3 regions of the Phyllobacterium sp. P30BS-XVII genome follow, and region 2 is predicted to be linked to each of the others. Evidence: riboswitches for the same ligand, from Rfam matches in the RefSeq annotation. Region 2 holds a riboswitch; each other region holds the start of a gene.

Region 1 (4,243 bases), on a different contig from region 2:
GCGATAAAGCTCGTCCAGTTTCTTGCCGCTTGGGTTGGCGATATAAAGATTGAGCGACTGCGCCTGATCGATCCATTTCTGCCGGCGCGAGGCCGCTGCGATCAGCCATGCGCTGTCGATTTCAAAGGCAGTGGCATAGAGCGCCTTGAGATCGTCAGGGATGCGATCGATCTCGCCGACCGAGCCATCGAAATATTTGAGGTCCGAGATCATCACTTCATCCCATAGCCCGCGCGCCTTCAGATCATGCACAAGCGCGGCATTCACAACGGTGAAATCACCGGACATGTTGGATTTGACGAAGAGGTTCTGATAGGCGGGCTCAATGGACTGGGCGACGCCGCAAATGTTCGAGATGGTGGCGGTTGGTGCAATCGCCATAGTGTTGGAATTGCGCATGCCCGATTTTTTCACCCGCTTGCGCAAGGCTTCCCAGTCAAGGGTTGTGCTGCGATCCATGGAAAGCCTGGCACCGGTTGCTGTGCGGGCCTGATCGAGCAACTCAATGGAGTCGATGGGGAGAATTCCTTTCGACCACAGCGAGCCGCTGAAGCTTGGATAGCTGCCGCGTTCGCTGGCGAGGTCCACCGACGCGGAAATGGCATGGTAAGAGATCGCTTCCATGCTCAGATCGGCGAAAGCCACGGCCTCGCTGGACGCATAGGGAATGCGCAAGGCTTGCAAGGCATCCTGAAAACCCATCAGCCCAAGGCCAACCGGACGGTGACGCAGATTGGAATGGCGCGCTTCCGGAATGGTGTAGAAATTGATGTCGATCACATTGTCGAGCATCCGCATGGCTGTTGCCACCGTGCGGGCCAAACGTTCCAGATCAAGCCCCTGACTGCCAATGTGATTGGCTAGATTGATGGAGCCGAGATTGCAGACCGCAACTTCGTCCCTGGATGTATTAAGCGTAATCTCGGTACACAGGTTCGAGGAATGCACCACGCCGACATGGCCCTGCGGTGAGCGGATATTGCAAGGGTCCTTGAAAGTCACCCATGGATGGCCTGTTTCGAACAGCATGGTCAGGATACGGCGCCACAGGTCCAATGCCCTGACGGTGCGGAACACACGAAGTTCACCGCGCGCAGCCTTGGCTTCATAGGCCTCATAGGCGGATTTGAATTCTGCACCATAGAGGTCGTGCAGATCAGGCGTCTCATCGGGCGAGAACAGGGTCCATTGTTTATCCGCTTCCACACGGCTCATGAACAGATCAGGCACCCAGTTGGCCGTGTTCATGTCATGGGTACGGCGGCGGTCATCCCCGGTGTTCTTGCGCAGATCGAGAAACTCCTCGATGTCCACGTGCCATGTTTCAAGATAGGCGCAGACCGCGCCCTTGCGCTTGCCACCCTGATTGACCGCGATGGCCGTGTCATTGGCAACTTTCAGGAATGGCACCACGCCCTGACTTTCGCCGTTGGTGCCTTTGATGTGGGCACCAAGGCCGCGTACCGGCGTCCAGTCATTGCCAAGACCGCCGGAATATTTCGCCAGCAGCGCATTATCCTTCACCGCCTTGAAGATACCGTCGAGATCATCGGCAACGGTGGTCAGGAAGCAGGAGGATAGCTGCGGGCGCAACGTGCCCGAGTTAAACAATGTTGGCGTGGACGCCATGAAGTCGAACGACGACAACAGATTGTAGAATTCGATGGCGCGGGCTTCACGGTCGATCTCGCGCGACGCAAGTCCCATGGCAACGCGCATCAGGAACGCTTGCGGCAGCTCAAACCGGATGCCGCGTGTCTGCTGGAGATAGCGATCATAAAGCGTCTGCAAGCCGAGATACTGGAATTGCAGGTCGCGTTCCGGTTTCAAGGCAGTGGCAATCTTTTTGAGATCGAAACGAGCCAGTTCCGGGTCGAGCAGTTCGGCTTCAATGCCAGCTTTTACATAGGCCGGAAAATAATCTGCGTAGCGTTCCGCCATTTCTTGCTGGGTTGCCTGTTCAGACCTGCCGAAAACAAAACTCAATGCTTCGCGGCGCAGCTTGTCGAGCAGCAGACGGGCGGTAACGAAGGAATAGTTCGGCTCGGTTTCAACGAGCGTGCGCGCTGCCAGAATAGGCGCAAGCGACAGCTCATCGAGCGTGATGCCGTCATAAAGATTACGCTGGGTCTCGCTCAGAATGGGAGTAGCGCTGACCCCCTCCAGACCTTCACAAGCCTCATTGATGATACGGGCGAGACGGATGTCATCGAGCGGAGCCTTGGTGCCGTCGAGCAGGGTGACATTGAGTGACGGGCCGGTTTCAGCCACGGGCTCAACCAGTTTGGCGCGTTCCCGCGTACGCTCTTCCCGGTAGAGAACATAGGCGCGTGCAACCTTGTGGTTCTCGCTGCGCATAAGGGCAAGCTCAACCTGATCCTGCACATCCTCAATGTGAAACAGACGGCCCTCGCTGCTGCGGCGTTTCAATGTTGTCACGATGTCGGAGGTCAGACCTTCAACCACATCATGCACACGGCGCGAGCCAGCGGCGACATTGCCTTCAACGGCGAGGAAAGCCTTGGTCAAGGCGACAGTGATTTTCAGGGGATCAAACGGTGTTACCGAACCATTGCGGCGGATGACGCGGTAGCCGGGTTCTGTCGAGGATGATGGTGTGTCGCCAGAGCGAACAGGTGCTTGACCATCGGTACGGGTGGTTTCAAGAGAAAGAGACATGTGCTTATACCCCAAATGTTGGGGGCAAAGGTCGAGCGCACGCGTGCAAGGAATAGGTCAGGGACTGACCATTGCAAGCGACACACCGGGACACCCCGCCCGTGGACGTTCATCATGTTATGGCAGGTCTCCTGGCTCACAGGTCGGCGCTGGTGTCGGCCTTCCCGAAGCGATTGCACCTTGAGGGCGCAGCTTCAGTGGCATTATCGACAACAACTCGCTGTTTACAGTTGCGGGGGCAGCGCCGGCATCAATGTCAACGACACCTCACCGGCTTCCCTCTTAGCTCCCGGTCTTGCGACTCGGTAGAACCATAACATCTATATTTAGTATCAAATCGCCATCCGCAGTCAATAGGTAGATGGTGATATCTTCGCTAACTCAGAGCATCGCGGATTGGGGCAAAACAAATGGTACGGATTTGCCGGGCAGGCCACCCACTTTCAGCGCGCATTCATAAACACGCAAGATGCGGTCATCCGTCAAGACTTGCTCAGGTGTACCCACAGAATCAGCATGGCCCCTGTGCATAACCACAATACGGTCGGCAAACATGGATGTAAGATTGAGGTCGTGCAGGATCGCGATGACGCCGCCACCACGATCAGCAAAATCACGGGCAATCTGCATGATAATAAGCTGGTGTTTGATATCGAGGCTGGAAACCGGTTCATCCAGAAAGAGGAAGCGGGGCTGGCCATCAAGCACCGGTTGCCAGACCTGGCAGAGAACGCGCGCCAGTTGCACGCGCTGTTGTTCGCCGCCGGAGAGTTCCTGATAAAAACGTCCGCCAAAGCCTGCAAGGTCGACCCGTTCGAGCGCGTCATCCGGCAGGGTATCCACGGTATGACGAGGCGCGCCGGAACGGCCGCTGGTCATTCCAAGCTTGACGATTTCCCGCACGGTGAACGGGAAAGACAGCGAGGTTGATTGCGGCAGGATCGCGCGCATGGCCGCCATCTGCCAGAGTTTCAACTGGGTGATCAGGGTGCCATTGATGCTGATTGTGCCCTCATGCGGCAGATCACCGGAGAGAGCACGCATCAATGTCGTTTTCCCCGAACCATTAGGGCCGACGATGACGGTGAACTCACCTGCCCCAGCATCAAAGGATACATCTTTGACAATCTTGCTTCGTCCAAGTGACACGGAGACATTGGAAACGCGGATCATGGTCATAGGTCCAGAATGCCGCGACGACGCAGCAATATCCATAGGAAGAAGGGAGCACCAACGGCAGCAGTGACAATGCCGATGGGCAGTTCTGATGGAGCAACGATTGTGCGGCTCACAGCATCGGCAATCAGCAGCAGGCTTGCGCCAAGCAGCGCAGCCGCTGGCAACAGGTAACGATGATCCGGACCAATTACGAGGCGCAGAAGATGCGGGACAACTACGCCGACAAAGCCGATACCACCGCTGACGGCAACCGATGCGCCTGTTGCCGCTGCAACCGTGACAATGGCAATGCGTTTGAACCGCTGGACGGGAATGCCGAGATGGCTGGCTGATGCCTCTCCCAATGCCAGACCATTGAGGCCGCGGGCGAGGAAAGGTGAAATGA
Region 2 (4,243 bases):
CCTGCGGCTTCTCGCTGGAATGGATCAGAGCGCTACAATAATCGAGAAAACGCTGCGCATTCTGCGCGCCACCTTCCAGCAGATAATGCCAGAGTGCGTCGCGATCATGCCGGGCAATGGTTGAAAACCGGTCGAGCCCCGGATCGGGCTTGTCATCCCCCGGCAGCACCGCAAGCTGCACCTTGTGATTGACGGCACAGGCATGCAGCGCTTCCAGACCATAGGGCCAGTAGCTTTCGCCGCCGATAACCCTGACCACGATCAGCTTGGCATGGCGCGCCGTCCGCTCCACATAGGCGTCGACAGACATCGGGTGCGACAGGCTCATCATATTGGCAAGGCGCAGCGACACCGCGCCATCGCCCTGCCGCCGTGCGGAGGCAAGGCTCGCCAGTTCCGTATCAGCAGCGGAAAGAAACAACACATCTCCCGGCGTCTGGCCAAGGTCGATAGCCTCGGTCCCTTCAGCAATGGTGCCTTTCTGGGCAAGCAGGAGATGCATTCAGTTTTCCAGCCTCAGTTAAACGGCCGCAGCAGTGACAGCGGATGTAATGGCATCATTGTCGATATCATGCAGACCGATAACGACGAGACGCGTCTGGCGCTCTTCACCCGGATTCCAGGCACGGTCAAAGTAATGCTCGATGCGCGTGCCGACAGCCTGCACCACCAGACGCATGGGCTTGCCGGGAACATCGGCAAAGCCTTTCAGGCGCAGAATGTCGTGATCGGCAATGACGGTCTTCAGCTTTTCAACAAAGCTCTTTGGTTCCGCAACCGGGCCTAGACCAACGACAAAACTCTCAAACTCATCATGATCATGCTCTTCACCCGCCTCATGCTCCATTTCATGGTGCGATTTGCGGTTGGCAATGTCCTGTTCCGTGCCAACGCCAAGCCCCAGCAGAAGCTCATTGCTAAGCTTGCCGAAGCTTGCCGAAACCATGTTGAGCGAGCGGGACGAGCGGCTCTGCACATCGCCGCGCACCCCATCAAGCTGCTTGTCATTGATAAGGTCTGTCTTGTTGAGCACAATCAGGTCGGCGGCGCGAATCTGGTCTTCGAACAGTTCTTCGAGCGGGCTGTCATGATCGAGTGATTCATCCTGAATGCGCTGGGCATCAACCTTGTCATGATCATCGGCAAAACGGCCTTCGGATACGGCAGAGGCGTCAATCACGGTAACAACACCATCAACCGTTACCTGCGTCTTGATTTCAGGCCAGTTGAACGCTGCAACCAGAGGCTGCGGAAGGGCGAGACCCGATGTCTCGATGACAATATGATCGGGGCGATCAGGACGATCAAGCAGCTTGGTCATGGTCGGAATGAAATCATCCGCCACTGTGCAGCAGATGCAGCCATTGTTCAGCTCGATCACATCCTCGTCGCGGCAGGCTTCGATACCGCAGCCCTTGAGCAGACCGCCATCGACGCCCAGATCGCCGAACTCATTGATGATAAGCGCGATACGCTTGCCATTGGCGTTTTCAAGCAGATTGCGGATCATCGTGGTTTTGCCCGAACCGAGAAAACCGGTGATGACTGTTGCTGGAATCTTTTGACCCTGCATATTCCTATCCCTTCATTGTGAGCGGCAGTCCGGCTGCCACGAAATAGACTGTTGCCGCAGCTTGCGCCACGGCCTGATGGAGACGTCCGGCATGGTCGCGAAAATCGCGCGCCATGCGGTTCTCCGGAACGATGCCGAGACCCACTTCGTTCGAGACCAGAACAATCGAACCTTGAAGTTTCGGCAGCGCTTCGACAAGCTGCCGCGTCTCAGCGGTAATATTGCGCTCATCCATCATCAGATTGGTGAGCCAGAGCGTCAGGCAGTCGACAAGAACAGCCTTGCCCTCGCCAGCCACCCCTTGCAGGGTATCCAGCAGATCAAGCGGCTCTTCTATGGTACGCCATAGTGAACCGCGCTGCTTTTTATGCAGGTCAATGCGTACAGACATTTCCTCATCCCACGCCCTGCCCGTTGCGACATAGATCGCGTCAAGGCCCGACGACTTGATCAGGCCTTCGGCAAAGCTGGATTTGCCCGAGCGGGCACCGCCGAGAATGAAAGTCACACCTGAATTGAGTTGAGGCATCGCCGCTATTGCAACCGCAACGATCCATCCATCAAAGGGAATGCGGGCGGGAAAACAAGCAAATGCGTCATACGAGCAGCCATAACAACCTCCGTGCTGGGCCTGAAGGGACATTACCCTTCGATTCTTGGGCAGGATTACCCCAAGCCTTTCCTGGGAAAGGCTCTATGACTGGCAGGTCTCCTGGCTCGCGGGTCACAGAATGAATGCCGCCTTCCCGGTTTCCCAGTGGCTGCCCTCTGCATATGCGTCAGGCTTTGCATTGATCCTCGCCGCTCTACAGTCGCGGGGTCGGCTGCGGTGGGACCGCCCTTCAGGGTACGGCCGTCGCATTCCCTTTTGATCCCTTGGCCTTCGACCAATATGGGAACCAATCATGGGCTGGACGTTATTCATCCCCCACGAGAAATGTCAATTGAATGTGTGCTGTTTGGTAAGAGAGTGGTAGGGTGGGTTCGTGGTTCGACAAGCTCACCATGAGGGAGAGGGATGATGCAAGGGAGTTTTATTCTGCCACGTTGCGGAGCTTGGCTCCCTACAACCCACCCATTTCCCTCATGGTGAGCTTGTCGAACCACGAACCACGCACCATCAACGTTCACCCCCCTCTGCCCTGTCGGGCATCTCCCCCACAAGGGGGGAGATCAGCTGACAGTGCCGCCTAGCACAATCTGAGAACCATGCCTGTTGTGCAAAGGCGTTTATGCCAATGTGATCTCCCCCCTTGTGGTGGTCCGAAGGACGGGCGAGCCACGGGTCTCGCCCCTCTGCCCTGTCGGGCTACCGGCGGTGTGAGCATCAATATCTGCCTGCAGCACATGCAAGCAACGCATCGACATCAATCAAATCCTCCAGCTGCCCCGCGATACTATCCAGCGCGGCATCCACACCCGCACGGTAATCAAACTCGTCAGCCGCAATACCCATCGACCCCAGCAGCGCCGCACGAAAGCGATCCGCGCCGAAAAGCCCGTGCAGATAGGTCCCAAACACCTTGCCGTCTTTCGATATCGCCCCATCATTCACACCATTGATACGGGCAACAGGGCTGGAACAATCCGGGCCCGTCGTCCGGCCCAGATGAATTTCATAACCGCTGAGCGGCAGATCGAACTGCAGTGAATGTGCCTCGACATTGCGCACGGTCTTTTCAGGTTCCATCACCGTATCGATCTCGAGATGCCCGAGCCCTTGGGTTTCCGTCACGTTGCCCTCGATGCCATCAGGGTCGCGCACCGTCCGGCCGAGCATCTGGAAACCGCCGCATATGCCAATGATATGCCCGCCGCGACGCCGGTGCAGGTCCAAATCCTTGTCCCAGCCATTTTCGCGAAACCGCAGCAAATCGCTGATTGTGGATTTGGAACCGGGAATAATCACCAGCCCCGCATCGGACGGCAGCCGCTCGCCACTGCGCACCATCACCACATCCACCTGCGGCTCGGCCATCAGCGGATCGAGATCGTCAAAATTGGCAATGCGATCAAGCACCGGCACCGCGATTTTGAGCGCCCGGCCCTCGCCCTTCGCCAGACGTTCCAGCACAACCGAATCTTCCGCCGGCAACCGTGCTGCATCTTTCAACCACGGCACGACGCCGAAAGAGGGCCAGCCGGTAAATTGGCTGATGGCTTTCAACCCGTCATCAAACAGCGAGACATCACCGCGAAACTTGTTGATGAGATAACCGATGATCATATCCCGATCTTGCCGTTGCAGGATCGCATGGGTCCCGACGATTGAGGCAATCACCCCACCCCGGTCGATATCGCCGACCAGCAGCACAGGCACGTTGGCGCGGGTGGCAAAGCCCATATTGGCGATATCCCCTGCCCTGAGGTTGATTTCCGCTGGCGAACCCGCCCCCTCGACGATCACAAGATCAGCGCCATCGCGCACAATATCCCATGACGCCATGACAGCATCGAGCAGCTGCGCCTTGAATTTCTGGTAATCGCGCCCCTTCGCCTGTCCCCAGACTTTGCCCTGCACGATGATCTGGCTGCCGGTCTCGGACTGCGGTTTCAAAAGCACGGGATTCATATGCACTGATGAGGGCACGCCGCAGGCGACGGCCTGCAACCATTGCGCCCGGCCAATCTCGCCGCCATCATCGCTGACAGCGGCATTATTCGACATAT
Region 3 (4,243 bases), 330 kb from region 2:
GCCCGGCGCTTTTCATGACATCGGCAACGCCGATTCCATCAAAGCCCTTCTCCCGAAACTGCTGCCCGGCGATCTGTACAATACGGGCGCGATTCTGAGCTGCCTGATCCCTGCTGACACGCATGAAACATTCCTTCAAAAAAACTGCATTGACAATTTATATGATGGTCGTCATCAATAGTCAATAATGATGACCGTCATTTAAATCAATTGTCTATAATCGCCCATCGGGGAAACGAACATGATTTCTTCACCACTTGCCGCGACCCTCGCCCGACGCAATGTCCATTATGGTTGGGTTGTTGTCGCCGTCACCTTTCTCACCATGCTCGTTACCGCGGCAGCTGTTGGCGCGCCCGGCGTACTCATCGTACCGCTGGAAAAAGAGTTCGGCTGGACCACGGAACAGATCGCGACGGCCTTTTCCATTCGTCTGCTGCTGTTCGGCCTGATGGGTCCGTTCGCTGCCGCTTTCATGAACTATTTCGGTGTGCGCAAGGTTGTCTGCGTGGCGCTCGCGCTTATTGCCGGTGGCTCGTTTCTATCGCTGGGCATGACGCAGATTTGGCAGCTTATCCTGTTATGGGGCGTTGTGATCGGCTTCGGTACTGGCTTGACCGCCATGGTGCTCGGCGCAACTGTCGCCACGCGCTGGTTTACGGAACGGCGCGGATTGGTGCTTGGCATGCTGACCGCAAGCTCGGCGACCGGCCAGTTGGCCTTCATGCCACTCATGGCGTCCATCAGTGAAAATTACGGCTGGCGTGCCGCCACCATGATGGTCTGCGCCCTGCTCGCCGTTGCCGCTGTTGCGGTATTTCTGCTGATGCGCGACCGTCCAGCCGATGTGGGCTTGCCAGCCTATGGCGAAAAAGAAGTCACGAAGACTGCTCCGATAACGGGCGGACTTCTCTCACTCATCATCATGCCGCTTGTCACACTGAAAGAAATCTCCCGCAGCAGCACGTTCTGGGTCCTGTTCGCCACGTTCTATATCTGCGGTGCGAGCACCAACGGCCTGATCCAGACACATTTCGTCGCGCTTTGCGGTGATTACGGCCTCGCCGCAGTGACAGCGGCCAGCGTGCTTGCCATGATGGGCTTCTTCGATTTCTTCGGCACAATCGGTTCCGGCTGGCTGTCCGACCGGGTCGATAATCGCTGGTTGCTGTTCTGGTACTACGGCCTGCGCGGTGCCTCGCTGCTCTTTTTGCCCTACAGCAACTTCTCCATCTACGGCCTCACGCTGTTCGCCATGTTCTATGGATTGGACTGGATCGCCACCGTACCGCCAACCGTCAAACTGGCAACGGATCGTTTTGGCCGCGAAAAGGCCGGTATGGTATTCGGCTGGGTCTTTGCCGGCCATCAGCTTGGAGCCGCATCGGCTGCCTATGGTGGCGGTTTCGCCCGGACGGAATATGCAAGCTACCTGCCTGCATTCTTCACCGCCGGTATTCTCTGCTTCATCGCAGCCTTGCTCGCCCTGACCATCAAGAAAAGCAGCAAGAGCGACGTTGTCGGTGAACCAGCCGTCGCCCATTAAATGATGACGTAACCATATAAAGATACCTTTATGTGTTATTGACAGTCTGCGGACACACGCCTACCATGCCTTCATCGTGGTTCTCTGCGCCTTCCGGGGCGCAGAGCTAAGAGGGAATACGGTGCGATCTCTTCCCGAGATCTAATCCGGAGCTGCCCCCGCAACTGTAAGCGGCGAGCTGTTGTCAATTTCGTGTCACTGATCCGCACATGGATCGGGAAGGCCTGACAAGAGCACTGACCCGTGAGCCAGGAGACCTGCCTCGATAGATAACGTCCACGGGCGGGGTGTCCGGTGTGTCGCTTGCAAGCGGGCATTGCGATGCCCGTATTTCCTGCATGCGTGCGCCTGGCCTTTGCCCTCAACCAATCGGGGTAAAGAACTATGTCTATCACCATAAGCAATCTGGGTTTCCCTCGGATCGGCAAACGGCGCGAGCTGAAATTCGCGCTGGAAAATTTCTGGTCAGGCAAATCCCATATCGTCACTCTGCAGGATATCGCTGTGGGCCTGCGTCAGGAAAACTGGGCTTTGCAGAAGGCCCATGGCCTCAACCACATACCGAGCAATGATTTCTCACTCTATGACCATGTGCTGGATACCAGCGTCATGGTTGGCGCGATCCCGCAAAACTATGAATGGAAGGGCGGTCCTGCAGCCCCTGAAACCTACTTCGCCATGGCGCGGGGCAGTCAGGGCTCGCAAGATCACGAAGGTTGCGCCCATCACGGCGTAGCGGCGCAGGAGATGACCAAGTGGTTTGATACCAATTATCATTTCATGGTGCCTGAACTGACGCGCGGTCAGGAATTCACCCTTGGTTCCAACAAGCCCGTTGATGAGTACCGCGAAGCCAGCGAGCAGGGCTTTGATACACGTCCGGTTATTCTTGGACCTGTCACCTTCCTCAAACTCGCCAAGAGCAAGGATGACCGCCTCGATCCACTGTCACTATTGCCGGGCCTCCTGCCCGTTTACACGGAAATTCTGCGCCGCCTTTCCGCCAATGGGGCGCAATGGGTGCAGATCGATGAACCTGCGCTGGTGCTTGATCTTGATGAAAGCACACAGACCGCATTCCGCGTGGCCTATGCGTTCTTTGCCCGCGCCCTGCCCCGGCTGAAACTGCTGCTGACGCCCTATTTTGGCGCCCTCGGTGACAATCTCGATCTGGCTTTGGGGCTGCCTGTTGCTGGCCTGCATCTTGATCTTTGCCGTGCGCCCGAGCAACTCAACAGGGTGGTGGCTCAGGCTCCGGCTGGTCTTGTCCTGTCGCTTGGTGTTATCGATGGCCGCAATGTCTGGCGTGCGGATCTTGAAGCCATCCTCCGGCGCATCGAACCCGTGATCACCCAGCGCGGAACAGATCACCTCATTCTGGCACCATCCTGTTCGCTGCTGCACACCCCTGTCGATCTCGAACTCGAAACGGATATCGACCCTGATTTCAAAAGCTGGCTGGCCTTTGCCACCCAGAAACTTGAAGAATTGTCGATCCTTGGCAAAGCAATCAACACGGGCAAAGACAGCGTGCGAGACGAACTGGCGGCCGCCAGCCGTGCTATCGAAACACGCCACACCTCGACCAAAATTCATGACGAAGCGGTAAAACAGCGTCTGCGAGCGGTGACAACGGAGCAGGCACAACGTCAGAGCCCCTATCCTGCCCGGCGTGAAAAGCAGAAATCGCTTGGCTTGCCCGACTTTCCGACAACCACTATCGGCTCCTTTCCCCAGACGGATGGAGTACGCAAAGCGCGGGCGGAACATGGCAAGGGTGCGCTGACCGCCAATGCTTATGCCGCACTGCTGCGCAAGGAAACCGAAACCTCCATTCGCTGGCAGGAGGAAATCGGCATTGATGTGCTTGTCCATGGTGAGTTTGAGCGCAACGACATGGTGCAGTATTTCGGCGAACAGCTCTCGGGCTTTGCCTTCACCAAACATGGCTGGGTGCAAAGCTATGGCTCGCGTTACGTTCGCCCGCCGATCATTTTCGGCGATGTCAGCCGCCCGAAAGCCATGACCGTTGAATGGTCATCCTTTGCCCAGTCCCTCACAAACAAGCCTATGAAGGGCATGCTGACCGGTCCCGTAACCATGATGCAATGGTCTTTCGTGCGCGATGATCTTTCGCGTGATCAGGTCTGCCGCCAGATCGGGCTGGCACTGCGTGACGAGGTGAGCGATCTGGAAAAAGCTGGAATCAAGATCATCCAGATCGATGAGCCAGCCATTCGCGAAGGTCTGCCGATCCGCCGAGCTGATTGGGCTGCCTATCTCGACTGGGCCATCGAGTGCTTCCGCCTCTCCGCTTCGGGCGTGCGCGACGAGACCCAGATTCACACCCATATGTGCTACTCGGAGTTTAACGATATTATCGACTCCATCGCGGCCATGGATGCGGATGTGATCTCCATCGAGACATCGCGATCGAAAATGGAATTGCTCGATGCTTTCGTGACCTACCATTACCCGAACGAAATCGGACCCGGTGTTTACGACATCCATTCACCGCGCATTCCACCTGTCGATGAAATGGCTGGTCTTCTGCGTAAGGCCAAAAGAAATCTTGCCCCGGACCAGATCTGGGTCAACCCGGATTGCGGCCTCAAAACCCGCAAATGGGAAGACGTGAAGCCAGCCCTCGTCAACATGGTCGAGGCAGCAAAGCTTTTGCGGCTAGAGCAGTAAGCC

The links. A riboswitch is a leader RNA that binds a small molecule or an ion and turns the genes downstream of it on or off. The one in region 2 is predicted to bind cobalamin.
Region 1: linked by a shared signal. The riboswitch ahead of FHW17_RS14090 (ribonucleoside-diphosphate reductase subunit alpha) and the one ahead of cobU (bifunctional adenosylcobinamide kinase/adenosylcobinamide-phosphate guanylyltransferase) in region 2 are both predicted to bind cobalamin.
Region 3: linked by a shared signal. The riboswitch ahead of metE (5-methyltetrahydropteroyltriglutamate--homocysteine S-methyltransferase) and the one ahead of cobU (bifunctional adenosylcobinamide kinase/adenosylcobinamide-phosphate guanylyltransferase) in region 2 are both predicted to bind cobalamin.

The regions. Positions count from the first base shown of each region.
Region 1 covers NZ_JACGXO010000004.1:397,633-401,875, reverse strand. The annotation lists gene FHW17_RS14090 (ribonucleoside-diphosphate reductase subunit alpha) at 1-2,679, opposite strand, end outside; cobalamin riboswitch at 2,783-3,010, opposite strand; gene FHW17_RS14085 (heme ABC transporter ATP-binding protein) at 3,061-3,852, opposite strand; gene FHW17_RS14080 (iron ABC transporter permease) at 3,855-4,243, opposite strand, start outside.
Region 2 covers NZ_JACGXO010000002.1:613,202-617,444, reverse strand. The annotation lists gene cobN (cobaltochelatase subunit CobN) at 1-502, opposite strand, end outside; gene cobW (cobalamin biosynthesis protein CobW) at 521-1,573, opposite strand; gene cobU (bifunctional adenosylcobinamide kinase/adenosylcobinamide-phosphate guanylyltransferase) at 1,578-2,102, opposite strand; cobalamin riboswitch at 2,258-2,492, opposite strand; gene FHW17_RS08845 (cobyric acid synthase) at 2,901-4,243, opposite strand, start outside.
Region 3 covers NZ_JACGXO010000002.1:286,590-290,832, reverse strand. The annotation lists gene FHW17_RS07350 (TetR/AcrR family transcriptional regulator) at 1-124, opposite strand, end outside; gene FHW17_RS07345 (MFS transporter) at 242-1,546, shown strand; cobalamin riboswitch at 1,607-1,826, shown strand; gene metE (5-methyltetrahydropteroyltriglutamate--homocysteine S-methyltransferase) at 1,931-4,240, shown strand.